2 regions of the Brucella oryzae genome follow, and region 2 is predicted to be linked to the other one. Evidence: predicted binding sites of a transcription regulator. Region 2 holds the regulator's gene; the other holds the start of a gene.

Region 1 (16,247 bases), on a different contig from region 2:
TGGACACGATGGTGAGCCTTGCTGCCGAAGGCATGACCATGATCTGCGTGACGCACGAAATGGGCTTTGCCCGTCAGGTTGCCAATCGTGTGATCTTCATGGATCAGGGCCAGATTGTAGAGCAGAACTCGCCGGATCAGTTCTTCGACAATCCGCAGCACGAGCGCACCAAGCTGTTCCTCAGCCAGATTCTCCACTGATCCGCTTTAAACCTGAAATCAAAACACCCGCTCGGTATTTTCCGGCGGGTGTTTTTGTGAGGCGAGGGGCATTGTGACGAATTTTCAATGGATCGAAGAGCTTCCAGCCGAACGGTATCGCGAATTCCATGCGTTCTATTGCAACGAATGGTGGACGAAAGAACGTACGCTTGATGACGTTACGCATATGCTCGGCCATTGCGATTTGCTTCTCTTCTGCCTCGACGCAAAAGGCCAGATTGCAGGCTTCGCTCGTGTCCTGAGCGACTTCACCTTCAAGGCGCTGATTTTCGATGTGATTGTATCGGAACAGCATCGGGGGCAGGGGCTGGGGCAAGCCCTTGTCGAACGCATTCTCAGTCATGAAAAGCTGAAGCGCGTGAAAAGCTTCGAGCTTTATTGCCCGGAACGGCTTGTGCCCTTCTACGAAAAGCTGGGCTTCGTGAAGGGCACATCCTCGCTGCTTTTCAACCAGCCTTAATCTTCCACAAACCGGCGCAGGCGCTGGAGAGCATCCTCCCACTGGCTGGAAACAGTTGTGAGATAGGCGCGGGCATCGACAAGGGGGGCAGGGTGCAGGCGAAACCTGCTCTCCCGTCCGACCTTTTCGCGTTCGACCAGTTTTGCCTGTTCCAGCACGGACAGATGCTTGGTGACTGCCTGCCGGGTGATGCTGCCATTTTGCGACAGCACCACAATCGAACGGCTTTCGCCATCGCTCAAGGTTTCGATGAGCGCCAGTCGGGTCGGGTCGGCCAGCGCTGCAAAAACCATGGACATATCCGTGCCGGTCATCGCTGGCCTATCGTTCATTTTCGACGTGTCTTTTGATGTTGCCGACCTGCTCCTCCCAGCCGCCGTCATTCATTCGCAACGCCAGCGGGCGGCGTTCGGCAGGCAAGGCATCGAAACCGCTTTCGATCACCGTCAGCCGCGTTCCGGTCTCGACCGTTTCCAGTTTGAATTCCACCAGTGTCGGCGGTTCCTTGGAATAGTCGATGCTTCGGTCTATGGCATAGGGATGCCATGTAAAGGCAAAATAGCTCGGCGCCTTCATTTCCTTGATGAAGGATTCCCACGGCTCGTGCTCGAAACCGGGATAGGTGATGTGGCCGGTCGAACGGGTGCCAACAATGAATGGTCCGTCGAGCTTCACCTGAAACCAGCTTCCAAATTCTTCATGATCGGTAAGGGCGCGCCATACGCGGTCAATCCCTGCACGAATGTCGACCGTCTTCACGATGCGGTCAGTATTGCTTGCAACGGTCATGATATGCATCCTCCGTAATTGGCAACTTAATGGTTGCCAATATAGAGCAGCTGCAAAAATACGCAACTAAAAAGTTGCATAATTTACTCGGGCAGCGGAGCCTTGTCGGGAAGCGGGAACAATGTCACGAATTTTTCCGCCAGGGCACGGTCGCCTATGACCTTGAGAACATTGGCGTTTTCCAGCACTGAAAGGGGTTGCCCACCATAGATGGCTGCGGCCAGCATGCGCGGCGAACTTTCAAAATGGAGATCGTATTGCTGCGCTGTGCCGCGTTCTATCTGGATCCCGTCATCGTCCAGCCGCGCGGTGAAATCTTCTCCGTCCAGACGGAGACCGATCACGGCCTGCATACCGAGAGCCCTGTCATGATCCATCATGGTTCGCAGTGAAAGCAGGAAGGAAGTGGTTGAAATCGGCAGGTTGGGATCGTGTTTTGGCGAACGTGCCGCCCAGCGGCCGAGCGCCTGAAGGATGGGTTCGCTCTCATAGCCCCATTCGGTCAGTTCATAGACCTGCACCGATGCCGGAGGGGGAAGTTTTGTCTTGCGAAGAATGCCAGCTTCTTCCAGTCCTTCGAGCCTCTGTGTGAGAACATTTGCACTCACACCCGGCAGATCAGCCCGCAGATCGCTGAAGCGTTTGGGGCCGAACATCAATTCGCGCATGACCAGAAGAGACCAGCGTTCCCCAATCAAATCAAGGGCATGAGCCGCAGCGCAGGCGTCGTCATAACTGCGTTTGGCAGCCGATTTTCCCGGTTTGGTTATTTTTTCTAACGTCATAGTTGCTAATTATAACTTATATGCCATTATGTACAAGCGAACTTTGAGTTCTTCCGATGCCAATTGCGTGAATTGTTTCGCGTCGGAAGGCTCGATCATCGAACACATGACGGGCCTGAGACACATGGCTCGACCTTATCGCCGGGGGAGCCGGGCAGGCGATGGATAATCGTAAAGTAAGATCGGGTCACTTGGCCCGCCAACGGAGGAAATCCTATGCCGAAAATGATTTTCGTGAACCTGCCAGTGAAGAATGTTGAGAAGTCGACCAGCTTCTATGAAGCCATCGGCGCGACCAAAAACCCCATGTTCTCGGATGAAACGGCTTCCGGCATGGTCATTTCGGATACGATCCACGTGATGATCCTTGACCACGACAAGTTCAGCCAGTTCACGCCAAAGAAGATTGCCGATGCCAACACGGTCAGCGAAGTGCTGATCTGTCTGTCTGCGGAAAGCAAGGCTGAAGTCGATACCACTGTGGAGAAGGCGGTAAACGCTGGCGGCAAGGCCGATCCAGGTCCGAAACAGGATTACGGCTTCATGTATGGACGCAGCTTTGAAGATCTCGACGGCCATATTTGGGAGATTATGTGGATGGATATGGAAGAAGCCAAAAAGGTCATGGGCTAGTGGCGAGGTAAGACAAAGGAGAAGAAAATGTCAGGACTGACAATCTGTCTCTGGTTCGACGGACAGGCTGAAGAAGCCGCGAACCACTATGTCTCGATCTTCCGCGCCTGCGGAAGACCGGCTTCAATTGACGGCGCTATCCGTTTCAAGCACGGCCACGGGCAGAACGAGGATCAGCCGGTCGTCGTGAACTTCACGCTCGATGGGCAGGCGATATCCGGTCTGAATGGCGGACCGACCTTCAAGTTTTCCCCGGCGGTCTCGCTCTTCGTCCAATGCAGGGATCAGGCGGAACTGGATATGTTCTGGGAAAAGCTGATGGAGGGCGGTGCGCCGATGGAATGCGGCTGGCTGACGGACAAATATGGCTTTTCGTGGCAGGTGGTCCCGCAAATGGTGCTGGATATCCTGCAGAACGGCTCCGCCGAACAGCGCCAGCGCGTAGCCGATGCCGTTATGAAGATGGTCAAGCTCGACGTGGCGACGCTCGAAGCAGCGCGTGACGCAGCTTAATCCTGCATGGCCGCAATGGCGTCATAGCCGTAAAGCCAGTCCAGATCCTTCAGGAAACTTTCCGGGCTGCGTATGGCGAAGAGCGTGTTGCGGCCAAGCGCGAAAATGCCGGTGGCATGATAGGCGAACCTGTTCAACTGACCGCGCTTGGCGACCGCCGCGAGCCGCGCCTTGCGGACGGTATCGAAGCGCCTCAACCCTGCTTCGGGGTCGTTGTTGTCCAACGCTTCGGCAAGGGCCGCCGCGTCCTCGATTGCCATGGCAGCGCCCTGCGCCGCAAAAGGTGTGACCGCGTGCGATGCGTCGCCCAGAAAGATCATCCGATCCGGCCCTGCGAATTGGGCGTCTGCCATTTCGAAAAGCGGCCAATAGGTCCATGCATCGGTCGCTGCCAGAAGATCACGAACCGGAGCGCCCCAATCCGCATAGATGGAGCGCAAATGTGCCGGATCGCCGGTTCTGGACCATACTTCGCCGGGATTCTCGCCCGTCGTGATGGCGACGAAATTGAAGAAATTGCCGCCCTTGACCGGATAGGCGATGAAATGCGCCTTGTTGCCGAGCCAGGCGGAGACAGCTTTGCGCTCCGGCATCGCGTTCAGGAAAGAGGAGGGCAGGGCATCGGCGCCAAGGGTTGTCCGCCAGGCAATATGGCCGCTGAACCGGGCGTTGCTGATGCCTGCCTTTGACCGTTCCGCCGACCAGACGCCATCGCAGGCGATCAGATAGGCTCCTTCGACAGATTCTTCAAAATTGCCGTGGCGGATAGTGGCCGCAACGGTCCCGTTTTCGACGCGATGATTTGTGATTTCAGCGCCGAGGCTGATGTCGATGCCGGGCTCTTCACGGCAGGCATCAAGCAGGGCGGATTGCAGGTCGGCGCGATGGCAAACGACGTAAGCATGGTGCCAGCGCTGACGAGCCTTGTCACCGAGCTTCATTTCCATCAGCGGACGCGCTTTACGCCCATCCATGAGGTAGAGCGCTTCCGGTGTTACGGCTTGGGAAGAAAGACGGTCGGCAACGCCGAGCCGTTCCAGATGGCGCATTGCATTGGGAGCAAGTTGCAACCCTGCGCCGACTTCCGAAAGGGTCTCGGCCTTTTCGACAAGCCGGACATTCCAGCCGCGTGCTGCCAGCTCCAGTGCTGCCGACAGGCCGGCAACTCCGGCCCCGGCAATCAATATGCGCCCTTTGCTCATGTCGATGAGATCATCCGGCATTCAGCCCCGTCGTGAGACTGCCCGGATTAAGCGGCCTTATCAGCAGGTGCTTCGTAAACGCAGCCAGCCGGAACGGTTTCGTCGGCATGAAGCTTGGCGTTGTAGCGATAGAGGGTCGAGCAATACGGGCAAACGACTTCATTTTCATCGCCCATGTCGAGAAACACATGCGGATGATCGAAGGGCGGGTTTGCACCAACGCACATGAATTCCTTCACGCCGATTTCGATGGCAGCATGGCCGGCGTCGTTCTGAAAGTGAGGAATGATGTGATCGGACATAACATGCTCCGGTTCTGGTCGATGGCGGTATGAGCATGATCCTGAACCGTATGCCGGGCAAGATCATGCATAGACATTGGCATGCCTGTACCGCGAAAGTCTTGTTTCCGGAAGCGTTTTCATCAATTCTGAGGACATTTCAAGCTAATTGCTATCAAACTGTCATATGGCAGCCATAGGCTTATAGCGTATCCCGAAAAGTGCGAAGCGGTTTTCGGAATCAGATGCGCGGAAAAGAAATAGATGGAGCCGGAATGTTCCGGCGGAAGTCGGGACAGGAAAAATGAGCGAAAACAGCGTTATGGCGAGCGAAACCCCCAGCGCACTCCAAGGCGGAACACACGAGATGACAGCCGGACTAGCCCCTAACCCAACCGTCGTTCCCGACATGGACATAGCCCCTGACGTTCACAAAGCTTTGAACGGCGAGCTGATGCAAAGCGCCGGCCGCTTCGTCAATCGCGAATTTTCCTGGCTGCAATTCAACCGGCGCGTTCTCGAGGAGGCCGCGAATATGCGCCAGCCCTTGCTCGAACGCCTGCGTTTCCTGTCCATCTCCGCCGCCAATCTCGATGAATTCTTTATGGTCCGCATTGCCGGTCTCGCCGCCCAGGTGCGCGCCGGTGTGGCACTGCGCAGTGCCGATGGACGCACACCGCAGGAACAGCTGGATTTCGTTCTCGATGAAGTAGGGCGCCTGCAGGAAGAACAGCAGCAGCGCCTGCGTGCACTGCGCGAGGAACTGGAACAGGAAAGCATCGAGATTGTTCGTCCGTCCGCGCTTTCAAAACCGGAAAAGGAATGGCTTGAAAACCATTTTCTCGAAACGATTTTCCCGGTTCTGACGCCACTCTCCATCGATCCGGCGCATCCGTTCCCGTTCATTCCGAACCTCGGATTCTCCATTGCCTTGCAGCTTGCGCGGCGTGCCGATAATCATCCGATGACGGCGCTGCTGCGCATTCCGGTTGCGTTGAAGCGCTTTATCCAACTGCCGACGGACCAGCAGAACGTTTACCGCTTCATCACCATCGAGGACGCAGTGAGCCTGTTCATCGGACGGCTGTTCCCCGGTTATGAAGTGCGCGGCGCCGGAACGTTCCGCATCATCCGCGACAGCGATATCGAAGTGGAAGAAGAGGCGGAAGACCTCGTTCGCCTGTTTGAGACGGCGCTGAAACGACGCCGCCGCGGTCAGGTGATCCGCATCGAGTTTGACGGAGAAATGCCGGAAGCGCTGCGCGTCTTCGTGGCGACGGAACTTGGCGTTTCGGAAAACCGTATCAGCGTGCATGAGGGCCTTCTGGCGCTCAACATGATTTCGGAGATCGTTTCAATCCCGCGCGATGACCTGAAATTCGTATCCTACAATCCGCGTTTCCCGGAACGTATTCGCGAGCATGGCGGCGATTGCTTTGCAGCGATTCGCGAAAAGGACATCGTGGTCCATCATCCGTACGAATCCTTCGATGTGGTGGTGCAGTTCCTGCGGCAGGCAGCAGCCGATCCGGACGTGCTGGCAATCAAGCAGACCCTCTACCGCACCTCCAATGACAGCCCGATCGTGCGCGCGCTGGTCGATGCCGCCGAAGCCGGAAAATCCGTGACGGCTCTGGTCGAACTCAAGGCGCGTTTCGACGAGGAAGCGAACATTCGCTGGGCTCGCGATCTGGAACGCGCGGGCGTTCAGGTGGTGTTTGGCTTTATCGAGTTGAAAACGCACGCAAAAATGTCGCTGGTGGTGCGCCGTGAAGACCAGAAGCTGCGTTCCTATGTGCATCTTGGCACCGGCAATTATCACCCGATTACCGCGCGCATCTATACCGATCTGTCCTTCTTCACGTCGGATGCGGATATTGCCCGCGACGTAGCGCATATCTTCAATTTCATCACCGGCTATGCGCAGCCCGCCGAGGAGATGAAGATCGCGATTTCACCCTTTACGCTGCGCGCGCGCATCCTCAAGCACATCGAGGATGAGATCGCCCATGCGAAGGCCGGAAAACCGGCAGCGATCTGGATGAAGATGAATGCGCTGGTCGATCCACAGATTATTGACGCGCTCTATATGGCAAGCCAGGCGGGCGTGCAGATCGATCTCGTCGTGCGTGGCATCTGCTGCCTGCGTCCGGGCGTTCCGGGGCTATCGGACAATATTCGCGCCAAGTCGATTGTCGGGCGTTTTCTGGAGCATAGCCGTATTTTCTGCTTCGGAAACGGTAATGACCTGCCTTCCGACAAGGCGATCGTCTATATCGGTTCCGCCGACATGATGCCGCGCAATCTCGATCGCCGTGTGGAGACCCTCGTTCCGATCACAAATGCCACAGTGCACCAGCAAATCCTGTCGCAAATCATGTTTGCCAACATAATTGATAACCAGCAGAGCTATCAGCTACTTGCGGACGGCACCTCTCGCCGGATAGAAAAAGAAGAAGGAGAGGAAGCTTTCAACGCGCAGGAATATTTCATGACCAATCCTAGCCTGTCGGGTCGCGGAAAGTCGCTGAAGTCTTCGGCCCCCCGCCTTATCGCGCATCGCAAGCGCGCGCAGGCGGAAAGAAAAACGACTGCATGAGTCCAGCTGTAGCACAAGGCCGCCTTAAAGGGCTCAAGCCCGTCGCGGTCATCGACATTGGCTCGAACTCGATCCGTGTCGTCATCTATGAAGGCATCGTCCGTTCGCCGACGGTGCTTTTCAATGAAAAGATTCTCTGCGGCCTCGGAAAAGGCCTCGCGAAGACCGGCAAGCTCAACGAGAAATCCGTCGAGGCGGCGCTTCGTGCGCTGAAACGGTTTCGCGCTCTGGCCGAACAGGCCGGAGCGGTTTCCATCCACGCGCTGGCAACCGCGGCGGCACGAGAGGCGAAAAACGGGCCAGACTTCATCGCACAGGCGGAGGCCATTCTCGGCCGCCATATCGAAGTCCTGTCCGGCAAGGAAGAAGCCTATTATTCAGCATTTGGCATCATCTCCGGTTTCTACAAGCCGAAGGGCATAACGGGCGACCTTGGCGGCGGCAGTCTGGAACTGATAGCCGTGGACGACCATGAGGTGGGCGAGGGGATCACCCTGCCGCTGGGTGGCCTGCGTCTGCAGGATATGTCTGACGGGCGATTGCCGGAAGCGGTCAAGATTGCACGTACGGAACTGGCAAAGGCAAAGCTGCTGCAAGCCCATCAGGGCCAGGTTTTCTATGCGGTCGGCGGTACCTGGCGTAACCTTGCCAAGCTGCATATGACGGCGAAGAACTATCCGCTGCATGTCATGCACGGCTATGAGATAAACCCGGTGGAAGCGCAAAGCTTCCTCAAGCGTGTTGCCAAGGGCAATCTGGATACGATGCGCGGCATCGAGGCGGTTTCGAAAAACCGCCGCCAGCTTTTGTCTTACGGTGCTACGGTGCTGCTCGAAACGATCCGCCTGATGAAGCCTTCGAAGATCGTTTTCTCCGCCCTCGGCGTGCGTGAAGGTTATCTTTATTCCCTTCTGCCCAAGAACGAACAGCGGCTCGATCCGCTGCTGGCGTCGGCAGATGAACTGTCCATCCTGCGCTCACGCTCACCGCGCCATGCCCGCGAACTGGCAAGCTGGACGACCTTATCCTTGCCTGTTCTCGGTTTTGATGAAACCGAGGACGAGGCGCGCTACAGGCAAGCTGCATGCCTTGTGGCCGATATAAGCTGGCGCGCGCACCCCGACTATCGCGGCTCGCAGGCGCTGAACATCATTGCCCATGGCTCGTTCGGCGGTATCGACCATGCCGGACGCTCCTTCATGGCGCTTGCCAACTATTATCGCCACGAAGGGCTGATCGAGGACGAGATTGCACCGGAAATCATGCAGCTTGCCACGCCGCGTCTGCGTGAAAGAGCGAAGCTGCTCGGAGCCTTGCTGCGCGTGGTGTATCTTCTGTCGGCGTCGATGCCGGGCGTTATCCCGCGTCTTGTCTGGCGCGAGGAGGAAACCGGCATTGCACTGGTTGTTCCCGGCGATCTTGCAGATCTGATTTCGGATCGCCCCGAAGGCCGCTTGCAGCAGCTTTCCAAACTGACCGGAAAGAACATCTATTTCGCGGTTGGCGATGCGGCCATTGAGGGGACACGGGAATAAGGCAGTAAGTGAGTAGGGCAGTAAGGCAGTATGTGAACGTCTGTGTTAAACATACTGCCTTACTGCCTTACTGCCTTACTGCCCTATTGCCCTACTGCCCTAACTCAACCGCCGTGATCCGCCGGTTCTCGAACTTGATGCCGATCTTCCCCTCGATGAGATCGAGCGCCTTCTGACCGAACACCTCGCGACGCCAGCCGTGCAGGGCAGGCACATTGGCCTTGCCGCCTTCTGTGGCAATCTTGTCGATGTCGTCCGAACTGGCCACGATCTTTGCTGCAACGCCGTATTCTTCCGTTACAAGCTTGAGCAACACCTTGAGAATATCTGCAGCAGCGGCGCTGCCTTCCGGCGAATGCGACGGCTTCGGCAATTTCGGCAAATCTTCCTTGGGGATTTCAAGCGCGGACTGGATCGCGGTAACAAGACCTGCAGCCTGCGCCGACCGCTCCCATCCTTTGGGAATCGAGCGCAAACGGCCCAGCGCTTCCGAGTCACGCGGCTGCTGCAGTGCGATTTCAGCTATGGTGTCGTCCTTGATGATGCGTCCGCGCGGCACATTGCGCTCGCGTGCTTCGCGTTCACGCCAGGCGGCCACAGCCTGCACGATGGCAAGTTCAAGCGGCTTTCGCACGCGGGCTTTCACGCGCCGCCACGCATCATCCGGATGCAGGTCGTAGGTTTCGCGGGAAGTCAACACCGCCATTTCCTCGTTTACCCACTCGCTGCGGCCTTCTTTGCGAAGTTCTTCCTTCAGATAGAGGTAGATATCGCGCAGATAGGTAACGTCCGCGAGAGCATAGTCGAGCTGCTTTTCCGAAAGCGGCCGCCGACGCCAGTCGGTGAATCGCGACGACTTGTCGATGTGCTTGCCGGTGACCTTCTGGACAAGCTGGTCGTAGGAAATCGCATCACCGAAACCGCAGACCATCGCCGCGACCTGACTGTCGAAGACTGGCGAGGGGATAAGATTGCCGAGATGGAAGACGATTTCGATATCCTGCCGTGCGGCGTGGAAAACCTTGACGATCTTCTCGTCCGCCATCAGGCGGAAGAAGGGCGCAAGGTCGAGACCCGGCGCAAGCGCGTCCACAAGCGCCGTATGGTCCGGCGAAGCCATTTGGATAAGGCACAATTCCGGCCAGAACGTCGTTTCACGGATGAATTCCGTATCAACCGTAACGAAGTCGGATTTGGCGAGGGCGGATACGGCCTCTTCAAGGGCCTCAGTGGTCGTAATCAGATGCATGTCAACCTTTTAGAGCATTTCCAGCAAAAGTGCGAAGCGGTTTTGCGTCGGATAATGCGACAAAACAAAGAGACAAAGCTTTGCCGCTTGTCGCTAAATAATCAGTAAGTAGCGTTCCGCAGAGCGTGCTCATAGTGTTTTTTGTCGACACGTTACGTCAAGGTGGTTTAACACCAAAACCCGTAGGGAGTGCAGACTTGACAAAACCCGGTCAAAATGCGCTTTTCCGCGAGAATTTAAAGCGTTTCCGTCAGTTAGTACTGACTTATTATTCCAAAGGCAGAAATCATGCACCGTTACCGCAGCCATACCTGCGCAGCCCTTCGCAAGACGGACGTTGGTTCGAACGTTCGCCTTTCCGGATGGGTTCACCGCGTCCGTGACCATGGCGGCATTCTCTTCATCGATCTTCGCGATCATTACGGCATTACCCAGATCGTGGCCGATCCCGATTCGCTCGCCTTCAAGGTTGCCGAAACCGTTCGCGGCGAATGGGTTATCCGTGTCGATGGTGAAGTGAAGGCCCGCGCAGACGATGCGGTCAATACGAATCTGCCGACTGGCGAGGTGGAAATCTTCGCAACCGAAATCGAAGTGCTGGCCGCTGCCAAGGAATTGCCGCTGCCTGTCTTCGGCGAGCCGGATTATCCGGAAGATATCCGCCTGAAGTATCGCTTCCTCGATCTGCGCCGCGAAACGCTGCACAAGAACATCATGAGCCGCACGAAGATCATCGCCGCGATGCGTCGCCGCATGACCGAAATCGGCTTCAACGAGTTCACCACGCCAATCCTGACGGCTTCCTCGCCCGAAGGCGCGCGCGACTTCCTCGTACCGAGCCGTATTCATGAAGGCAAGTTTTACGCGCTGCCGCAGGCGCCGCAGCAATACAAGCAGCTTCTGATGGTTGCCGGTTTCGACCGCTACTTCCAGATCGCGCCTTGCTTCCGCGACGAAGACCCGCGTGCCGACCGCCTGCCGGGCGAGTTCTACCAGCTCGACCTTGAAATGAGCTTCGTGACCCAGGAAGAAGTCTGGGAAACGATGGAACCGGTTATGCGCGGCATCTTTGAAGAGTTTGCCGAAGGCAAGCCGGTAACGCAGACCTTCCGTCGCATCGCCTATGACGACGCGATCCGCACCTATGGTTCGGACAAGCCGGACCTGCGTAACCCGATCGAGATGCAGGCCGTGACCGACCATTTTGCGGGTTCCGGCTTCAAGGTCTTCGCAAACATGATCGCCAACGATCCAAAGGTCGAGGTCTGGGCAATCCCGGCCAAGACCGGCGGTTCGCGCGCATTCTGCGACCGTATGAATTCCTGGGCGCAGAGCGAAGGCCAGCCGGGCCTCGGCTATATCTTCTGGCGAAAGGAAGGCGACAAGCTCGAAGGCGCTGGCCCGATTGCCAAGAACATCGGCGAAGAGCGCACTGAAGCGATCCGCACGCAGATGGGTCTGGAAGACGGCGATGCCTGCTTCTTCGTGGCCGGCCTGCCGTCCAAGTTCTACAAGTTCGCAGGCGATGCCCGCACGCGTGCTGGTGAAGAACTGAACCTCGTTGATCGCGACCGTTTTGAACTCGCCTGGATCATCGACTTCCCGTTCTACGAATGGGACGAGGACAACAAGAAGCTCGACTTCGCGCACAATCCGTTCTCCATGCCGCAGGGCGGTATGGACGCGCTGGAAAACCAGGACCCGCTGGAAATCAAGGCCTACCAGTACGATCTCGTCTGCAACGGTTTTGAAATCGCTTCCGGTTCGATTCGTAACCAATTGCCGGACGTCATGGTCAAGGCGTTTGAAAAGGTTGGCCTGAGCCAACAGGATGTGGAAGAGCGTTTCGGCGGCCTCTACCGTGCGTTCCAGTACGGTGCGCCTCCGCATGGCGGTATGGCCGCCGGTATCGACCGCGTCATCATGCTTCTGGTCGGTGCGAAGAACCTGCGCGAAATCTCGCTGTTCCCGATGAACCAGCAGGCGCTCGATCTTCTGATGAACGCGCCTTCGGATGTGTCGCCCGCGCAGCTGCGTGACCTTCATATCCGTCTGGCTCCGGTTCAAAAGAGCTAAAACTGATAGAAAAACCCGGCCTTGAGCCGGGTTTTTTATGCATCTGAAAAAGCCCGGTGAAAAAAATCACCGGGCTTTTTCATTTTAATTGTTGGCGTCGACGCTGACTTTCAGCAGCTGGATGATCTTCGTCGGGTCCAGCGATGCGGTAGCAACGATGGAAGCGAAGGTCACCGGCTGGTCCGGCGACGCGCTAATGGTGAGCGACTTCGGATCGTCGAAGAACTTGTCGGATGCAGCCTTGAGCTGCTGGGCGAATTCCGGGTTCTTCAGCTGTGTCGCCATCAGCGGAACCATCATTTTCAGCTGCTCGCCAAGCTGCTTGCCATCGGCGCCCTGTTGCTTGGCATAATAATCCAGAAGCTTCTGGGTCAGTGTTTCGTTGTCGAATCGGATCGACAGGTTCTTGAGATTCAGCTGTTCTGCCAAGCCCAGAATGGCGAGACCGGCAGCGTCCTTGTCTGCGTCGGCCTTGCTCATGCTTTCCTGGGTCTTCTGTACGGCTTCGAGGAAAGCCAAATCATAACCGCCCAGGCTGCCGGTGATGTTGATCTTGCCGAGTTCCCTTGCCTGCAGCTCCAGCTGGTCCAGCGAAGTGTCGCCCGAAGCCGGTGACCAGCTGCCCTTGGAGTTCAGCGAACCGTTGAAGGTATTCATGTCAAGCGGTGCAAGCGGGTTCTTGCCGCCCTTTTCAAAGGTCGCGTCGATATTGGCAATGGTCCAGACATAATCGATCTTCTCGGCCTTGTTGGACGTGTCGAGCGACAGGTCGAACCCCTTTACAGTGGCGCCATCCGTGCCGGGCGTGCCGAACTGGATTTCGTCGATCTTCAGCTTGTCATACATGACCATGCTGTCGAGCGGCCCCTTGGCCGTTTCCGACGGAATATGGACATTCTGCATGGCAAGGCCCTTGATCTCGGCCTTGTCGTTCTTGTCGGCCTCACCGGCAAAGGCGAGGTCGGGTACGGTGACCTGTTCGATGCTATAGCCGCCGTCCGGTGCATCCTGAACGTTCTGGAGTGTCACGTCGCCGAGGGCGGTTTCTTTTTCACCGACCGTCGGGAGCTTGATTTTGGTGCCCTGAAGCACGATGTCGGAGCCATTCGCCTGAACATTGGCAAAGCTAAGCTCGCCGCCCTGTTTTGCGTAGAGCGCCTTGATGCGCTCGGCGACTGCATTGGCATCTGCCGCCATGGCCGCGCTGCCGAAAATCAGCGAAAGCGCTGTACCGGCGGCTAAAACACGTGCCGCTGGCTTGATATTGACGAATACCTGCATTCGAAGCTCCTGCCTAATCTCTAGTATAGCGCGGCATTCATAGGCGGAAATCATGCGCAATAACAACATGATTTCCTCAGCCTGCGATTGCAGCCGGGGAAACTTGCCCCCAACAGCTCTATAGGACACAAATGGCGGCAGGATTGCGACTATTGCACACTACAGCATCGGCCCAAAAATCGGAATCGATTTTTGGAAAGCACGATGCGTAGATTCAATAAGTTAGGGCGACCTTTGTGCGTCCAAATGGACGCACGACGCACTAATGTACTGGATTGGTTCTCCTGAACTCTTGCTGGCGAATCGCGCAGTTGGTACTGAGAGACATGGGAAAAAGTCTGATTCCGCCGGATGACGGCGAAGAACACATCGAGCGGGTCGACCTCAAATCGGCTCTCGAGGAACGTTACCTCGCTTATGCGCTGTCGACGATCATGCATCGCGCGCTGCCGGACGTGCGCGACGGCCTGAAGCCGGTGCATCGCCGCATCATGCACGCCATGCGTCTGTTGCGCCTCAATCCCGATCAGGCCTATGCGAAATGCGCCCGCATCGTCGGCGATGTGATGGGCAAGTTCCATCCCCATGGCGACGCGTCGATCTACGATGCGCTGGTGCGTCTGGCTCAGGATTTCGCGGTGCGCTATCCGCTTGTGGACGGGCAGGGCAATTTCGGCAATATTGATGGCGATAACGCGGCTGCCATGCGCTACACCGAAGCGCGCATGACGGAAGTTGCGACGCTGCTGCTGGAAGGCATCAACGAAAACGCCATTGATTTTCGCCCGACCTATAATGAAGAGGATGAAGAACCGATCGTTCTTCCGGGCGCTTTCCCGAACCTGCTTGCAAACGGTTCGGCGGGCATTGCGGTCGGCATGGCGACCAATATTCCGCCGCATAATGTGGCGGAGCTTTGCTCGTCCGCACTCTATCTCATCAATCATCCCGACGCGCCGGTGGAGGAACTCGTTACCTCGCCGGAACAATGGGAAGAACTGAAGCGCGAAGCCGAGACTGATCCGGCTGCACTGTTGAAATGCAAGGTGCGCGGCCCGGATTTCCCGACGGGCGGCATCCTTGTCGAAGAGCACGGCAATATTCTCGACGCCTATCGCACGGGCCGCGGCGCATTTCGCGTTCGTGCCCGCTGGGAGAAGGAAGAGGGCAATCGCGGCACCTGGGTGATCGTCGTCACCGAAATTCCCTATCAGGTGCAGAAATCGCGACTGATCGAAAAGATCGCCGAGCTGCTGCTGGCAAAGAAGCTGCCATTGCTCGACGACATTCGCGATGAATCGGCGGAAGACATCCGCATCGTTCTGGAGCCGAAGAACCGTTCGGTCGATCCCGCGCTTTTGATGGAATCGCTGTTCAAGCTGACCGAGCTGGAAAGCCGCGTTTCGCTCAACATGAACGTGCTGTCGCACGGCAAGGTGCCGAACGTTCTGTCGCTGGGCAGCGTTCTGCGTGAGTGGCTCGACCACCGCAAGGAAGTGCTTGTCCGCCGCTCGCAATATCGTCTGGCGGAGATCGAAAGACGGCTGGAAATCCTTGGCGGCTTTCTGATCGCCTATCTTAATCTCGATGAGGTGATCCGCATCATCCGCGAGGAGGATGAGCCGAAACAGGAATTGATGCGGACATTCGAACTGACCGACGTTCAGGCCGAGTCGATCCTTAACATGCGCCTGCGTTCCTTGCGCAAGCTTGAGGAATTCGAAATCCGCAAGGAGTTCGATGATCTTACCGCCGAGAAGGCGGATCTCGAAGGTCTGCTCGCTTCCGGCACGCGCCAGTGGAAGAAGATCAGCGCCGAAATCAAGTCGGTGCGCGAGAAGTTTGGCCCGAAGACCAAGTTGGGCGCACGTCGTACGACTTTTGCCAATGCGCCCACTCATGACCTTGAAGATATTCATCAGGCGATGATCGAGCGTGAGCCTGTTACCATCGTGGTGTCGGAAAAGGGCTGGCTGCGCGCGATGAAGGGGCATCTGGCCGACTTCTCGACGCTTTCGTTCAAGGAGGGCGACAAGCTCAAGCTCGCTTTCCATGCCGAGACCACCGACAAGCTTCTGTTCTTCACGACGGGCGGCAAGTTCTTCACCATCGGCGCCAACACGCTTCCGGGCGGTCGCGGCCATGGCGAGCCGATCCGCATCCTCGTCGATATGGAAAACGATCAGGATATCCTGACCGCCTTCGTGCATGATCCGGCGGCGAAACTGCTGTTGGTCAGCCACGAGGGTAACGGTTTCATTGTTCCGGAAAACGAGGCGGTCGCCAACACCCGCAAGGGCAAGCAGGTGATGAACGTCAAGGCTCCGGACGAGGCGAAGCTGTGCCAGCGCGTTTCCGGCGATCACATTGCTGTCGTCGGTGAGAATCGCAAGATGGTGGTCTTCCCGCTTTCCGATATCCCGGAAATGACCCGCGGCAAGGGCGTGCGCCTGCAAAAGTACAAGGATGGCGGCGTATCCGACGTCCGCACCTTTGCGATTGCCGAAGGGCTTTCCTGGCAGGATTCGGCAGAGCGCACCTTCAATCGCAGCAAGGAAGAGCTTGTCGAATGGATCGGCGCGCGCGCCTCTGCCGGCCGTCTGGTCCCGAAGGGCTTCCCGCG
Region 2 (16,247 bases):
CGGGCGCAACAGGAAAACATGCCGGTGATCGACGATCCGATTTCCATGATCCGCTGCACCAACAAGGTTTATCTGCACGAATTGATGCAGGCCAATGATGTGGCTGTTCCGTCGACAGTGATGATTGCTGGTGAGGAAGATCTGGAACGAGCTGCCGATATGCTGGGCTTTCCGATGGTCATTAAGATACCGGATTCGTCGTTTTCGCGCGGCGTGAAGAAGGTGAAGGATTTTGCCGAACTGAAAGCACTTGCCACTTTATGGCTGGAGGACAGCGATCTCCTTCTTGCGCAGAAATACATGCCGACGAAGTTTGATTGGCGGGTTGGCGTTCTGGACGGAAAGCCGCTTTTCATCTGCCAGTATATGATGGCCAAGAACCACTGGCAGATCGTCAAGCACGATACGGGCGGCAAGCCGCTGGAAGGCGGATTTCGGTCCTATGCGCTGGGCGACGCGCCGCCGGCGGTTCTGGAAACCGGGCTTCGCGCGGCGCGCTGCATCGGTGACGGACTTTATGGCGTCGATCTGAAGGAAACGGACGACGGCGTGGTGGTGATCGAAGTCAACGACAACCCCAATCTTGAACATGGGATCGAGGACGCCGCCGAAAAGGACGAGGTCTGGATCAAACTGACCCGCTGGTTCACAGATCGGCTGGACCGTAAATAAATCGACAGACGTGGGTCAGTAGGTCTACAGCCGCGTAAAGCACACCTTAGTGTGTCCTGCGCCGATAAAGCCGAGACGGCTTGCGGCACCTTTCGACAGGTCGAGGACGCGTCCCTTGATGAACGGGCCGCGATCATTGATGCGAACGACGAGCGACTTGCCGTTTCTTTGATTGGTAACCTTGACCTTGCTGCCAAGCGGCAGGGTGCGGTGCGCTGCGGTCAGGCCGGATGGGTTCATACGTTCACCCGAAGCCGTACGGGAAGTGAGGGCGTACCAGGAGGCACCGCCGCATTGCTGTGCTGAAGCCTCGATTGCGGTGGCCGCGAGAAGACCGGTTGCCGCAACGGCAAGCATAGCCATACGGGTCTTGAAAGTCATGCCAGTTCCACTAGTTGTTGACGGGGTGTCCCACAGTTGTCACTGAGAAAGACAATCGCGAACTGGAATCTAAATGTGGCGCTGGCGTGGTTCGAATAAGAACATTGTGCGATAATTGAATCTATATCGCATCGGGAAAATCATCCTATACTGAACGTTGTTTACTTAAAGGCATAAACATAACCAAGGAATATTATGATAGATTTGGTGTTGTTGCTGTAAAGCTGTTTACGATTCGTTAAGAATCTGCGGCAAGCCTTTGCTATGGCTTGTTTTCGCGTGCCGATTGAAAGAAAAGCTGCTTGCCGGGTTCCCGATTGGATGAGGGCAGTTTGCAATTTTTATTTGTAAGGCAAGTTTTCAGCTTCATCGGCAAAGTTGACGAAATAAGGCATTTCGGGGGCAAAATTGCAATTTTTGACTGTGTCTCACAATTCCTTACCGGCCTCAAAAACTTATCCACAGGGGCAGAAAGGCCGTGGGATGACGTTTCTTTGACCGCCGAGAGCCTGCACGGGGGCGCTGGAATCCTGCTATAAGCGTTCAGATCAGACGATGGAAAGCCATGCAGGATCACCCCGAAAAAGACAGAACCGAGACTGCCACCCCCGCACTTTCAGCGGGTAAGCGGATACTCTATCTTTGTTTCGGGTTCCTCATGCTGGGGCTTGGCATTATTGGTGCTTTCCTGCCGGTCATGCCGACCACGATCTTCATCATTTTTGCGGCGTGGTTCTTTGCACGGTCATCACCGAAGTTTGAGGCGCGTTTGCTTGCCGATCAGCGTTTCGGTCCACTCGTCATCAAATGGCGCGAGCGCGGAGCCATCCCGCCCCGCGCGAAGCTTTATGCCTGTATCGGCATGACGGTCGGCTATGGCTTGTTCTGGTGGGGGGCGAAGCCCGGCTGGCTGCTGGCAACAGCAGTAACGATCTTCATGCTCGGTTCCGCAGCTTACGTGCTTTCGCGTCCAAGCGAATAACAGCTTCAACCACGCCAGCGATCACGATAAGAGTGGGTAGCTAAAATGGGGAGCCGCCAATGTCCTTGCCTGCCGTCAATCCGCTGATCAATCTCCTTTCCGCACCGCCCATCCCGGCTGTCCAGGCCTGGGCGCGGGACTATGACGGGTCGCATGGAGCGCTTATCGACCTGTCGCAGGCAGTTCCCGGTTATCCTCCGCACCCCGATATGCTGCGCTTTCTGGGCGAGGCCGCGGGATCGGTGGCTTCCGCCGGTTACGGTCCGATTGAGGGTGAAAAGGTTTTGCGCGGGGCTTATGCAGCACATGTCGGCCAACTCTATCGCGCGCAGATCAATGCCTCCAACGTTCACATTACATCCGGTTGCAATCAGGCCTTTATCGCCGCCATCATGTGTGTGGCACAAAGTGGTGATACGGTGCTGACGACCGATCCGTTCTATTTCAACCATCGTTCATCGCTGGACATGCTCGGCATCGCTTCGGGTTCGGTGCCGTGTCATGCTCAGGATGGTTTCATCCCTAGCATCAAAGATGTCCGCGCTGCGCTTCGTCCGGGTATCGTGGCACTAGCGCTTGTTTCTCCAAACAACCCAACCGGGGCAATTTATCCGGCGGGACTGTTGTCGGAGATCTATGCTTTGTGCCGCGACAATGGGACATGGCTCATTCTGGACGAGACCTATCGCGATTTTCTGGCTGATGCCAACGAACCGCCGCACCGGCTTTTTGACGAGACGGACTGGCCGTCGCATCTGATCCAACTTTACAGCTTCTCAAAGTCGTTCTGCATTCCGGGACACCGGCTTGGTGCGATTGTCGCGGGACAGGCGATGGTCGAGAACGTCGCAAAAGTCATGGACAATCTACAGATATGCGCCAGCCGCGCGCCGCAGATTGCTGTCGCGCGCGCCATCGAACCTTTGACCGGCTGGCGTGACGACAATCGCGGTGAGATTGCAAGGCGCGCCTCCGCATTGCGGTCGGTCATGGCCAATATCGAAGGCTGGCATGTGGAAGCGGTCGGGGCCTATTTCGCGTTTGTCCGCCATCCTTATCCGGCTGTTTCATCGGTCGCGGTTGCCGAACGCCTTGCGAAGTCACTTGGCATCCTCACTTTGCCGGGCCGGTTCTTCGGTGAAGGACAGGACGCGTTTCTGCGCTTTGCCTTCGCCAATGTCGATGTTTCCGGGATTGAAGCTCTTGGTGCGCGTTTGCCGCATTTTTAGAACCCGAAATCTTTGCCGGTTCACGGATCGGCAAAACCCTACAAAATCACTGGCAAGCGGCTCTGATACAAACCTGTAACAATAGTGTCATATGAATGTAATATAGAGCGCGTAGAGGGCTAACGACGCCACATCGTCATATGTCTTTTACAACAGGAGCCGCAGCTCATGAACAAGATGATTTCCTCGACCGCAGCGCTTGCCATCGCCGCCGTTATGTCGGTTTCCGCCGCTCAGGCGCGCGATCAGATTCAGGTTGCCGGTTCCTCGACCGTTCTACCTTACGCAAAGATCGTCGCCGAGACCTTCGGTGAAACCTTCCCGAACTTCAAGACGCCGGTTGTTGAATCGGGCGGCTCGGGCGCAGGCATCAAGGAATTCTGCAAGGGCGTCGGTGAAAACACCATCGACATCGCCAATGCATCGCGCGCCATGAAGGACTCGGAACTGAAGTCGTGCATCGACGCTGGCGTCAAGGACGTTCAGGAAGTACGCTTCGGCTATGATGGCATCGTTTTCGCAACCGATGCCAAGGGTCCGGATTGGAAGCTGAAGCCTGAAGACGTCTACAAGGCTCTCGCAGCCAAGCTGGTCGTCGACGGCAAGCTGGTCGACAATCCGAACACCAAGTGGAATCAGGTCAATCCGAACCTTCCAGATTGGGACATTGCGGCCTACATTCCGGGTGAAAAGCACGGTACCCGTGAAGTTTTCGAAGAAAAGGTTCTTGCCGATGGCTGCAAGCACTCCGGCGCTTTGGATGAAATCAAGAAGACAGGTCTTGACGACAAGGCTGCCGCTTCGGCCTGTATCGCAGTGCGCAAGGACGGCAAGGCAGTTGACATCGACGGCGACTATGCCGAAACGCTGGCCCGCATCGACTCCAACAAGACCGGCGTTGGCGTTTTCGGCCTTTATTTCTACGAAAACAACGCTGACAAGCTGAAGGTTGCGACCGTCAACGACATCACCCCTTCGGCTGCTACCGTCGCTTCGGGCGAATATCCGGTGTCCCGTCCGCTGTTCTTCTATGTGAAGAAGGCCCACCTCGGCGTTATCCCGGGTCTGAAGGAATATGTTGAGTTCTTCCTGAACGACCAGATGATCGGTCCTGACGGCCCGCTCGCCGAATATGGTCTGGTTCCGGCTCCAGATGCCGAACGTGAAGCACAGCGCGCCGCCTTCTCCGAAGGCAAGACGATGGCTGCGAAGTAAGTTTTTATCTGTAGAACGCGGGGAAGACAAATCTCCGCGTTCTTCTCCTTGCTACAGCCTAAGACAGGCGCATCCGCGTGGAGCGGGATGGGTGGAAGCTGCACCTCAAAACCGTCCACATTTATCAGGGCAACCGGGGAAATCGAATGTCCTTCTTTCTGGTTCTCGTCAGTATCGTTGCAATCGGACTGATCGGATTCTTCATAGGCCGTCAGCGTGCCGTTGCACTGGACAGGGCGCAGACGGCTTCCGCAAAAGCCTCGCCGACCGAGAAAATGCATTCCCGCCCGCATTATCATGGCTGGTGGGTTTTCCTCGTTTCTGCGTTGCCTGCAGTTCTGTTCCTCGCTGTTTGGGCCGTTGGAACGTCGGTTTATCTCGATCACAGTGCGACCGCCCGCTTGCCGGACGCCATTGAAGACGGTTCTTTCACCAATCGCAGCCTGCAGCTTGGCATGGTGCGTGGTCTGGCCAATGGGCTTGACCGGCTGACGCCTGCGGAACTGGAGAGCTTCCCGGCGAACTATCAGGATGCTCGCGCCGTTCTGGCATCGAAGGGCGTAGCGCTCGCCACCGAAGGCCAGGACTATATGGTACCGATCGCGCTCTACCTGAAAAAGGCAACAGCGCTGACACACACCATCGGTTCCGCCGTTTCCCTGGTGATCGCAATCGCAGGGCTGATCTTCGGCCTTTCCACGATCAGCCGCCGTATGCGCGCGCGCAACAATGTCGAGCGTATCGTTCTCTGGGGGCTGATCGCCGCATCCGGCATCGCCATTCTGACGACTGTCGGCATCATTTGCTCGATGCTGTTCCAGACCATCAGCTTCTTTCAATCTGTTTCGCCGTGGGACTTCTTCTTCGGCACCGTGTGGGATCCGCGCTTTGCCGCTGCCGGTTCGGGCGGCGAGACAGGCCAGTTCGGTCTCATCCCGCTTCTGGCCGGTACGCTCTATATTGCGCTCGTGGCCATGCTGTTCGCCGTTCCGGTGGGGCTGTTCTCGGCCATCTATATGGCTGAATATGCTTCGCCCCGAGTGCGCACAGTCGTAAAGCCGGTCCTTGAGCTTCTGGCCGGTATTCCCAGCATCGTCTACGGTTTCTTCGCCCTTGTGACTGTCGGACCTTTCCTGCGCGATCTTTCGATTGCCATTGCAGGCGGTCAGGGTTTCATCATGGCGCAGAGCGTTCTGACTGCCGGTCTTGTCATGGGCGTGATGCTTATCCCCTTCGTATCCTCGCTTTCGGACGACATCATCACTGCCGTACCACGGACCTTGCGCGACGGTTCGCTCGGCCTTGGCGCAACCCGCTCCGAAACCATCAAGCGCGTGGTCCTTCCGGCTGCTCTGCCGGGCATCGTCGGCGCGCTTTTGATGACCGCATCCCGTGCTATCGGCGAAACCATGATCGTGGTTCTGGCCGCAGGTGTTGCGGCACGCATCAATATCAATCCATTCGAGGCGATGACCACTATCACGGTGAAGATCGTCAACCAGCTCACCGGCGACCTTGAGTTCAACTCGCCGCAAACGCTGGTGGCCTTTGCACTCGGCATCACGCTTTTCGTCCTGACGCTGATCATGAACATCTTTGCGCTGCATATCGTGCGCAAGTACCGGGAGCAGTACGAATAATGACCGATACGACCTTCAACGCCAGTGGCGCCACGGCACAGCCGACACGTCGCGATATCGGACTGAAACGCCGCTACGCTGCCGAACGCCGCTTCCGCTATTACGGTATTGCTGCGATTGCCATCGGCGTGTTCTTCCTGTGTGCACTCCTGTTCTCGGTCTTTTCCAAGGGCTATACAGCCTTTTGGCAGACGACGCTTTATCTGCCGGTCAAGCTTGAAGAGAGCGTGATCGATCCGGGAAACAAGCGCGCGATTGACCCCAATGTGCTGATCACCGCCAACTATCCGCTGCTGGTGCGCAATGCGCTGGCCGAAAAGCTGGGTGTTGCCGCGACAGACCGTCCGGCGATGCGCGATCTTGGCCGCTTCTATTCGGACGGCGTGCGTATTCAGTTGCGTAAGCTTGTGATGGACAATCCATCGCTCATCGGCACGACGCAGACCGTTCCGGTTCTGGCGGGGGCCGACATCGATTCCGCTTTCAAGGGGCAGATCGACCTTTCCGTACCAGAGACAAACCGCAAGGTTTCGGACCGTCAGGTGGGCTGGATGAAGACGCTGTCGGAAGAGGGCGTGATGAAGGAGGCCTTCAATACCGGCCTCTTCACCTCCGGCGCCTCCAGCCGCCCGGAAACCTCTGGTCTCGGCGTTGCGCTGGTCGGTTCGCTCTACATGATGCTGATCGTTCTCGGACTGTCGCTGCCGATCGGTGTTGCCGCTTCGATCTATCTGGAAGAGTTCGCCAAGAAGAACCGGTTTACCGACATGATTGAGGTGAACATCAATAATCTGGCGGCCGTGCCATCCATCGTGTTCGGTCTGCTCGGACTTGCGGTTTTCATCAACTTCTTCGGCCTGCCGCGCTCTGCGTCGCTGGTCGGTGGCCTGGTGCTGACACTGATGACGCTTCCCACGATCATCATCGCGACGCGCGCCGCCCTTCGCGCCGTGCCGCCTTCCATCCGCGCGGCAGCTCTCGGTCTCGGTGCATCGAAAACGCAGATGGTGTTCCACCATGTTCTGCCGCTTGCCGCACCCGGCATTCTGACGGGCACGATCATCGGTCTCGCCCACGCGCTTGGGGAAACTGCGCCGCTTCTCCTGATCGGTATGGTGGCCTTCGTGGCGGACGTTCCGTCCACCCCGATGGACCCTGCGACCGCATTGCCTGTCCAGATCTATATGTGGGCCAATGAAGCAGAACGCGCCTTTGTGGAACGCACGTCAGGCGCTATCATTGTCCTGCTTCTGTTCCTTGCCGTGATGAATATTGCAGCAATCATTCTGCGCCGCCGCTTCGAGCGCCGCTGGTAAAACGGGAGTCGAAAGCTATGAATCTGATGACTGAACGATCTCTCGAGAAAGCCGTAGGAGAAAAAATGAACGCCAACGCCAATTCCATAAAGATGCGCGGCGATAAGGTTTGCGTATTTTATGGCGAGAAGCAGGCGCTGTTCGACGTCGATCTGGATATCCAGGAAAAGATGGTCACGGCGCTGATCGGCCCTTCCGGTTGCGGCAAGTCCACTTTCCTGCGTTCGCTCAACCGCATGAACGATACGATCGAAGGCTGCAAGGTCGGCGGCAAGATCACGCTCGACAATGAGGATATCTACGATCCGAAGATCGATGTCGTCGAACTGCGCGCCCGCGTTGGCATGGTTTTCCAGAAGCCGAATCCGTTTCCGAAGTCGATCTATGAAAATGTCGCCTATGGCCCGCGCATTCATGGTCTCGCCCGTACCAAGGCAGATCTGGAAGAAATCGTTGTGACGAGCCTCCAGAAGGCCAGCCTGTTCGAAGAGGTGAAGGACCGTCTGCACGATGCGGGCACCGGTCTTTCCGGTGGTCAGCAGCAGCGCCTTTGCATTGCACGTGCGATTGCGGTCAGCCCGGAAGTGATCCTCATGGATGAACCGTGCTCGGCGCTCGACCCGATTGCAACCGCAAAGGTGGAAGAGCTGATCGACGAACTGCGCCAGAACTATACGATCGTGATAGTCACCCACTCCATGCAGCAGGCCGCGCGCGTTTCGCAGCGCACTGCCATGTTCCACCTCGGCAATCTGGTCGAAGTGGGTGACACGGAAACCATGTTCACCGCGCCGACCGAAAAGCGCACGCAGGATTACATCACCGGACGCTTCGGCTGATCCGGAACTGCGCTCAACAGATAGACAGTGCGGCTTCCCCGCAATTTATATTACGAGGTCTACTATGCCGTCTCAGCATACCGTTCGCTCCTACGATGAGGAATTGAAGTTTCTCACCCATAAGATCGCCGAAATGGGCGGACATGCGGAACGTATGGTCGAGCAGTCGGTCGCAGCTATCGTCAATGCGGACAATGCGCTTGCACAGCGTGTCATCTCCGACGATCTCATCCTCGACGCCAGTGAGCGCGAGATCGACGACAAAGCCGTGATGATCATTGCCAAGCGTCAGCCCATGGCGGTGGACTTGCGCGAAATTATCGGCTCGATCCGTATCTCAGCCGATCTGGAGCGCGTGGGCGATCTGGGCAAGAACATTGCCAAGCGCGTTGCCGCCGTTTCGGAATCGCGTCAGCCGGTAAAGCTTTATCGCGGGCTCGAAACGCTGGCCGAGCTGGCACTGACCCAGCTCAAGGACGTCCTCGACGCCTATGCGTCGCGCTCGGTGCAGCAGATTAATGTCGTCCGCGACCGCGATGACGAGATCGACGCGATGTACACGTCGCTGTTCCGTGAACTGCTTACTTACATGATGGAAGATCCGCGCAACATTTCTGCCTGCACGCATCTTCTATTCTGCGCAAAGAACATCGAGCGCATCGGCGATCACGCGACCAACATCGCGGAGACCGTATATTACATCGTGACAGGCCTGCAAATGCCGGCCGAACGACCCAAGGAAGACCTGAGCCACGGTATTGTCGTGGATGAGGCGCGTAAACCCTGAACTGTTGTCGACCGGACTTCGGTTCGGTGGATGAGAATGTATGAATAGCGCGGCGGCACGCGGTCGATTGGGGGGATTTTATCCACCGCCCGCCGAATTTGGATAGGAAAATACTGGATGTCACAGGCACCCAAAATCGCTGTGGTAGAAGACGAAGAGGCGCTGAGCGTGCTGCTTCGCTACAATCTTGAGGCAGAGGGCTATCAGGTCGATACGATGCTGCGCGGCGACGAGGCCGAAATCGCCTTGCGCGAGAACGTGCCGGACCTGCTTATTCTGGATTGGATGCTGCCGGGCGTATCGGGCATCGAGCTTTGCCGTCGTCTGCGCCAATGGCCAGAAACGGAGCGGCTGCCCATCATCATGCTGACGGCTCGCGGGGAGGAAAGCGAACGTGTCCGCGGCCTCAGTGTCGGTGCGGACGATTATGTCGTGAAGCCATTTTCGACGCCGGAACTGCTGGCGCGCGTTAAAGCCATGCTGCGCCGGTCCAATCCGAGCATTCTTTCGCACGTGCTGAAAGTGGGAGATCTTGTTCTGGACCGCCAGCAGCATCGTGTCTACCGCAAGGAAAAGGAAGTTCGCCTTGGACCGACGGAATTCCGCCTGCTCGAATATTTCATGATGTCGCCCGGTCGCGTTTTTTCGCGCAGTCAGCTTCTGGATGGAGTTTGGGGGCCGGACATCTATGTGGATGATCGTACGGTGGACGTCCATGTCGGACGGTTGCGCAAGGCGATCAATGTCGGTCGGGCGCTCGATCCGATCCGCACTGTCCGTGGCGCTGGCTATTCTTTCGGCTGAGCAGAGCTGTTATCTGCGACTTCTAAAACTAAATTTGTCCGACCCGCTACGGTTTCCGTGGCGGGTCGTTTTTGCTTAAGGTCAAGCTCTCGTGAAGTGCGGATCGGGTCTCCCGATTCGCATCGGAATGGTCAAAATAGATGTCGAAAGCCCAATCTCACGCGATGTTACAGGCATGTTGTCAAAGTTGACGAAGAACAACGGAACCTGCTTTGAAACAGAAATTCTGCAGAAAATTTGAAACACCGTGAATGTGTATGCAAAAAACGTACAAGAAAAATTGAATTAAGGCAGGGATATGGCGTGTATTGCGTGACTTTGAATCTCATTAAATCAACATCTTATCTGAATTTCCAGCTCTTGTTAAGAAATTGTTAATATATTTAAAGGGCTTGTAGGGAAATTCGCACTCTCGATTCGGAATTGCTTTCGGGCAATTTAGCTGTCTCCAGCATCGTAGGAATTTGACCTTCCGCCTTTTTTTGGCCTAAAAATTCCAAAACCTTGAATTCGATTGAGCGACAGTAGGGCGTATGATTTTTGATCTTCGTCCTCTTTGACTTGCACCGCAGTTAGACGTTCGCGCACATCGTTCCAGATGTGTTCGCCTGAATGGATGACTGGATCAGTTAAGGGTCCTAACATGAGACTGAGCCATTGACGCGCGCCGCGAAGTGGAAATTGCCCGCTCTTATCGGGCTGATGGTTGCGCCTTTCGTGGTGACCGGTTGTACGACGACCGGAACCTCGGGAAAAGCCAATACGGAAAAGACGGCGACAAGCCACGTCAAGTCCGTCAATGGCGTAAAAACCTATACTTACACCGCACGGGACAAGAATTGTCTTGAACGTGCGATGTTCTTCGAATCCAACCGTTCAAGCTCCGATGGTCTTCTGGCTGTTGGCACAGTTGTGATGAATCGACTCGCTTCCGGTCGTTATCCGGATACTATTTGCGGTGTTGTCGGTCAGAAGAACCAGTTCGCGCCCGGTGTCCTCACCCGCAAGATGAATTCCAAAGCGTTGCCCGATGTTCAGGCTGCTGCTGACGCGGTTCTAAAGGGCAAGCGTCATCCAAAGCTCAAGAACGCCATGTTCTTCCACACGGCGGGCCTGAAATTCCCCTATAACAACATGCATTATGTGCTCGTTGCCGGGGGTAACTCCTTCTACGAAAAGCGCAATCGCGACGGCTCGCTACAGAATCCAGTCCCGCAGGAACCATACAATCTTGCTCTCGCCTATTCGCCGCAATCGCCTTCCGTTCCGCAGGACGCATCCTATGATGTGACACTGCCGCAGATAGGCCCGGTTCCGGGAACGGAGCCAACCGTTCAGGTGGCACTCGCGGAAGCCGTCAAGGCTCAAAACGTAGAACAGAATGTCGGTACTGGTCCGCAGGCTCGTGGCGACCGTCTGGCGCGTCATCGCGGCATTGCCGCGACTCAGCAGGAGCAGCCTGTGCAAATGGCCTCTTACCAGGCGCAGTTCGATACAACTGCGCCGCAGGCGACGTCGCTCGGCTATGCCGCAGCAAGCCAAAAGCAGGTTGACGCCATCGGCGCGCTCCTTCTGTCCCAGGACCGACCGGAAGCGCCGCTATAAGAAACCTGTCTATAAATTGGATATTCAAAACGCCGGTCTGCTTCATTCAGATCGGCGTTTTTGATTTCATGGCTGCTCACCGGTTTTCCGGCTGGGTTTCAGGGCCGGTAGATTGGTCGATAGATCACCATCGGTGTGTCGTAGAAATCGGCCTGGCTCTGCCAGGCGCGCCGGTCAGCTCTGCGATCAAGGTCCAGCCGCATGAGGCAATTGGCAAAGGCGTCGGTCCTGGCCTTGAATCCATAGCTGCGGCAGGTCTGTTCGTCGGCAGCTCGGCGTTGTTCGGGCGTCATGGTCACGCAGCCTGCCAGAAGGCCGGTAATGCCCAGTAAGATAAGTACTTTCTTATCCATTACTATCTGCTTTCTTCTGCAACTGACCGCGGATTTACTATAACGCAAAGACAGGAAAAAAGGTGGTGAAATTATGCCGTCTGATAAACTGCCGGTGATTCCATATGCAAAGAGGTCTTCCACCTATGGCTCATGAACAGCTGAACCCAGTTATCGATCCGGTGAAACTCGAACGTCTTGCGGAAGTCGCCGTTCGCGTTGGTCTGCAATTGCGCGAGGGGCAGGATCTGGTCATTACCGCACCGGTCATCGCACTGCCGCTGGTTCGTCTCATCGCCAAGCATGCCTACAAGGCTGGAGCCGGATTGGTAACGCCATTTTTCGCAGATGACGAAATGACACTTGCCCGTTATGAGAACGCATCCGATGTGAGTTTCGACCGCGCGGCAAACTGGCTTTATGAGGGGATGGCGAAAGCCTATTCGGATGGCGCTGCACGTCTGGCCATCGCCGCCGACAATCCGATGCTTCTCTCCAGCCAGAACCCGGTCAAGGTTTCACGCGCCAACCGCGCCAATTCGAAGGCCTATCAGCCGGCACTCGAAAAGATCGCGGGTTTCGACATCAACTGGAACATCGTCTCCTATCCCAATCCGGCATGGGCGAAGCTCATGTTTCCGAACGAAGCGGAGGATATGGCGACCCGCAAGCTGGCCGATGCGATTTTCGCGGCTTCGCGCGTTGATGTCGATGATCCGGTCGGCGCTTGGGCGGCACACAATGCAGCACTTCGCACCCGCACCCGTTTCCTTAACGGCAAGGCTTATAGTGCCTTGCATTTCAAGGGACCAAACACTGATCTGACAGTTGGACTTGCGGACGGTCATGAATGGCACGGCGGCGCGTCAACGGCCAAGAACGGCATTACCTGCAATCCGAACATTCCGACGGAAGAAGTGTTCACTACACCCCACGCTCTGCGCGTAGAAGGTTATGTGACGAGCACCAAGCCTCTGTCTCATCAGGGCACATTGATCGAGAATATCGCGGTTCGCTTTGAGGGTGGACGCATTGTCGAGGCAAAGGCAAGCCGCGGCGAAGAAGTTCTCAACAAGGTGCTGGATACTGACGAGGGCGCGCGTCGACTGGGCGAAGTGGCACTGGTTCCGCATTCATCACCGATCTCGCAGAGCGGGCTTTTGTTCTACAACACCTTGTTTGACGAGAATGCCGCAAGCCACATTGCACTTGGCCAGTGCTATTCCAAATGCTTTATCGATGGCGCAAAACTGACGCCGGAACAGATCAAGGCGCAGGGTGGCAATTCGAGTCTTATCCATATCGACTGGATGATCGGCTCCGGCCAGATCGATGTCGACGGCATCAACGCGGACGGAACCCGCGAGCCGGTGATGCGTAGCGGCGAATGGTCGAATTAATCTAATAAATTCATCAAATGTATAAGGCCGGGAAATTCCCGGCCTTTTCATTGCATCGATGAGGTCAGTTTTTTTCCTGAACATGGGCCTCAAGGAACCACAATGCCTTGTCGAGGCTGCGGGACGCGGCGGTAAAGATATCCGCCGTATCGTCGTCACCTGCATCGTCTGCATCTTTGATCGACTTACGGACAAGATTGGCGACATCGCCATAGCGCTCGATCAATGCCAGCAGATGGTCGTGAACGGCATAGATGTCGGTTGGATAAGGCTTGAGCTTGCTTTCCTTGGCAACCACCTGCGTTGTGCCGTAAGCCGTGCCGCCAATCTGTACGGCGCGCTCGGCAATCGTGTCGACATGTTCGTCAAGATCGGTGCGGAAACCATCGAGCATTTCATGAACGGCGATGAATTGCGGCCCCTTAAGGTTCCAATGGGCCTGTTTGGTGATGAGGGCGAGATCGATTGTCGCGGCGAGATTTTCATTCAGCAGTGCGATCATTGTCGTCTTCGTATTGGAAGGAAGATCGTTGCGGGTTGCATGCATCGACTTCTTGGACATTTTATCCTCATATCCTTTTGTTCGATCCGGCGTGAAGCGGCTGGGAGACGTCGCTCATAGTCACGGGCTGGCTGCTCCAAACGCAAACGAACCTGCCAGATCCTTATGAGGTTCGATTGCTGGATGGGCCATGTCGCCGTCAAGACAACAAAAATATTCCCGCACCCGTTTTTCAAACGCATATCGCCGGTTTTTGTTCCGCGAGAACGGCTAAAAAATGGGTCCGACCCAGCCTTTGGACAAGACTTGGCTTGTCGCGACGTAAAATCTGATTTACCCGGTTGCGCATGAAGATACTTGCGCTCGATACTGCCGCTTCGTGGTGTTCCGTTGCCGTCTACGATTCTGACGGCGATGTCGTGCTTGCCGATGTGAGTGAAAACATCGGCAAGGGGCATGCGGAAGTATTGATGGACTATGTCGAACGCGCGGTGACAGAGGCAAAATTATCACTCCGCGAGATGGATCGGGTAGCGGTCAATATCGGGCCTGGGTCGTTTACCGGCGTCCGTATCGGTGTCTCGGCAGCACGTGGCTTTGCATTGGCTCTCGGCGTTCCGGCCATCGGTATTACTGCCTTCGAAGCGCTGGCCGCAGAAGCACAGTCTCTGTCGCCGGAAAAGCCAGTTTTGGTTGTTCTCGATGCGCATCGCGGCGAGATTTATGCGCAATCATTCAATGCAAAAGGCTTGCCGAGCGCGAAACCACTGGTTCTGTCGCGAGAGGAAGCGGAGGCTCTTGCCGCGTCCCAAGCGAAAAATACGGTTCTTGCAGGCTCCGCGGCCCCTGCGATCAATGACGTGATCGACAGTCGTTTTACACTTGGCCCGGTTGAGCCGACCGCGAAAATCGGTATCTATGCGCGTCTGGCAAGCTCGCGCCAGCCTGGCGATGCGCCGAAGCCGCTTTACATGCGTGGGCCGGATGCGAAGCCGCAGATCGGGTTTGCGTTGCCGCGCAAGGCCACCGGAGAATAGCCGATGATGGGCTTGCCATTCGGTCGTTTTGGTCGCAGACAGGTTTCGGTGGAACCATTGAATGCCCGGGATAGTCATGCGATCCAGCGCATTCATGCAGTCGCTTTCTATCACGGCTGGAGTTCCGACGATTTCCGGTCGCTGATTGCGCAGGATACGGTTTTCGGTTTTGTTGCGCGTGCGGAAGGTCAGCCGAACGATGCCTGTGGTTTCGTGCTGGCGCGTCTGGTGGCCGGTGAGGCGGAAATCCTGACCATCGCCGTCACGCGTGATGCGCAGCGCCAGGGCGTCGGGCGCGCGCTGATGGATGCGGTACTGCGCCACCTTTATCAGGAGCGAGCCGAAACTCTTTTTCTGGAAGTGGATGAGGCGAATGTTGCCGCACAGGCACTTTATCGCCGTCTCGGTTTCCAGAAAGTTGGCGACCGACCTGCCTATTACGAAACGGCGAACGGACGTTCGGCTGCACTGATATTGCGCCGCGACCTGAGACGTACTTCGGCGGGGCAGCGATGATCGGAGCAATCCGCATCTTCTTCGTTCTTGCGGCTATGGCCCTGTTAAGCCTGTCGCTCGTTCCAGTTCAATATCTGCTGCTTAAGCTCAAGAACGACTGGAAGCGTCGCCTGCCGATCTTGTTCCATCGCATTGCCGCGCGGCTGTTCGGCTTTCGTATCAAGACCGTTGGCCAGATGCATGAGGGACGGCCCCTTCTGCTGGTCGCCAATCACACGTCATGGAGCGATATCATCGTTTTGTCGACGGTCGGACAAATATCCTTCATTGCCAAGTCGGAAGTCAGGAGCTGGCCGGTCTTCGGCATGTTTGCCGTTCTGCAACGCACCGTTTTCGTTGAGCGTGAACGCCGGGGCAAGACCGGTGAACAGGCTTCGGAAATAGCCAGACGTCTGGCCACCGATGATGCCATGGTGCTGTTCGCGGAAGGCACGACCTCGGATGGCAATCGCGTCCTGCCGTTCAAGACAGCACTTTTCGGTGCCGCGCACGCTGCGATCAAGGAAGCCAACGTGCCAGAAGTCATAGTACAGCCGGTTGCTATCGCCTATACGGGCGTGCATGGCATGGCCATGGGCCGTTATTTCCGCCCGATCGCCTCCTGGCCGGGCGACGTCGAGCTGATGCCGCACCTGAAGGGTATCTTGCGTGAAGGCGCCATTGACGTCGAAGTACGTTTTGGCGAGCCGGTCGTGGTAACGGCCAGGACGGACCGCAAGACGTTGGCGCGTACAATGGAGAACCGGGTGCGTGCGCTTTTGCAAAGCGCATTGCTGGGGCGTGAAATCCCCGAAGACTGATAGCCGTTCGATCACGTGTTCGGCCAGGTGTGCAGATTGTCACCTTTCAAATTGGTGACAAAAGCTGTAGATAGCCGCGCATGAGCGACAATATCACCGATCTCGAATCCACGACAGAGCGACCCAATGTGCGCAAGGTTTTCGTAAAAACCTATGGCTGCCAGATGAACGTCTACGATAGCCAGCGCAT

The links. The regulator PhoB, encoded in region 2, activates phosphate uptake and scavenging genes when phosphate is short. The targets are predictions, from matches to a motif close to TGTCATNNANCTGTCAT.
Positions count from the first base shown of each region.
Region 1: the regulator PhoB is predicted to act here: its motif matches at 5,055-5,071, upstream of JNC70_RS09825 (RNA degradosome polyphosphate kinase).

Region 1 covers NZ_JBHEEO010000007.1:165,557-181,803, reverse strand. Annotated here, with positions in the region: gene JNC70_RS09870 (amino acid ABC transporter ATP-binding protein) at 1-200, shown strand, start outside; gene JNC70_RS09865 (GNAT family N-acetyltransferase) at 274-681, shown strand; gene JNC70_RS09860 (ArsR/SmtB family transcription factor) at 678-995, opposite strand; gene JNC70_RS09855 (SRPBCC family protein) at 1,003-1,470, opposite strand; gene JNC70_RS09850 (winged helix-turn-helix transcriptional regulator) at 1,554-2,255, opposite strand; gene JNC70_RS09845 (VOC family protein) at 2,472-2,888, shown strand; gene JNC70_RS09840 (VOC family protein) at 2,916-3,401, shown strand; gene JNC70_RS09835 (FAD-binding protein) at 3,398-4,603, opposite strand; gene JNC70_RS09830 (zinc-finger domain-containing protein) at 4,651-4,905, opposite strand; gene JNC70_RS09825 (RNA degradosome polyphosphate kinase) at 5,252-7,483, shown strand; gene ppx (exopolyphosphatase) at 7,480-9,018, shown strand; gene rnd (ribonuclease D) at 9,110-10,267, opposite strand; gene aspS (aspartate--tRNA ligase) at 10,556-12,343, shown strand; gene JNC70_RS09805 (aq_1923 C-terminal domain) at 12,428-13,624, opposite strand; gene JNC70_RS09800 (DNA topoisomerase IV subunit A) at 13,951-16,247, shown strand, end outside.
Region 2 covers NZ_JBHEEO010000004.1:19,773-36,019, reverse strand. Annotated here, with positions in the region: gene JNC70_RS05035 (RimK family ATP-grasp domain-containing protein) at 1-672, shown strand, start outside; gene JNC70_RS05030 (septal ring lytic transglycosylase RlpA family protein) at 697-1,053, opposite strand; gene JNC70_RS05025 (YbaN family protein) at 1,619-2,035, shown strand; gene JNC70_RS05020 (aminotransferase) at 2,101-3,264, shown strand; gene JNC70_RS05015 (PstS family phosphate ABC transporter substrate-binding protein) at 3,433-4,479, shown strand; gene pstC (phosphate ABC transporter permease subunit PstC) at 4,626-6,119, shown strand; gene pstA (phosphate ABC transporter permease PstA) at 6,119-7,435, shown strand; gene pstB (phosphate ABC transporter ATP-binding protein PstB) at 7,501-8,274, shown strand; gene phoU (phosphate signaling complex protein PhoU) at 8,339-9,061, shown strand; gene phoB (phosphate regulon transcriptional regulator PhoB) at 9,179-9,865, shown strand; gene JNC70_RS04985 (cell wall hydrolase) at 10,523-11,470, shown strand; gene JNC70_RS04980 (hypothetical protein) at 11,569-11,823, opposite strand; gene JNC70_RS04975 (aminopeptidase) at 11,949-13,202, shown strand; gene dps (DNA starvation/stationary phase protection protein Dps) at 13,267-13,764, opposite strand; gene tsaB (tRNA (adenosine(37)-N6)-threonylcarbamoyltransferase complex dimerization subunit type 1 TsaB) at 14,052-14,741, shown strand; gene rimI (ribosomal protein S18-alanine N-acetyltransferase) at 14,745-15,257, shown strand; gene olsA (lyso-ornithine lipid O-acyltransferase) at 15,254-16,057, shown strand; gene miaB (tRNA (N6-isopentenyl adenosine(37)-C2)-methylthiotransferase MiaB) at 16,138-16,247, shown strand, end outside.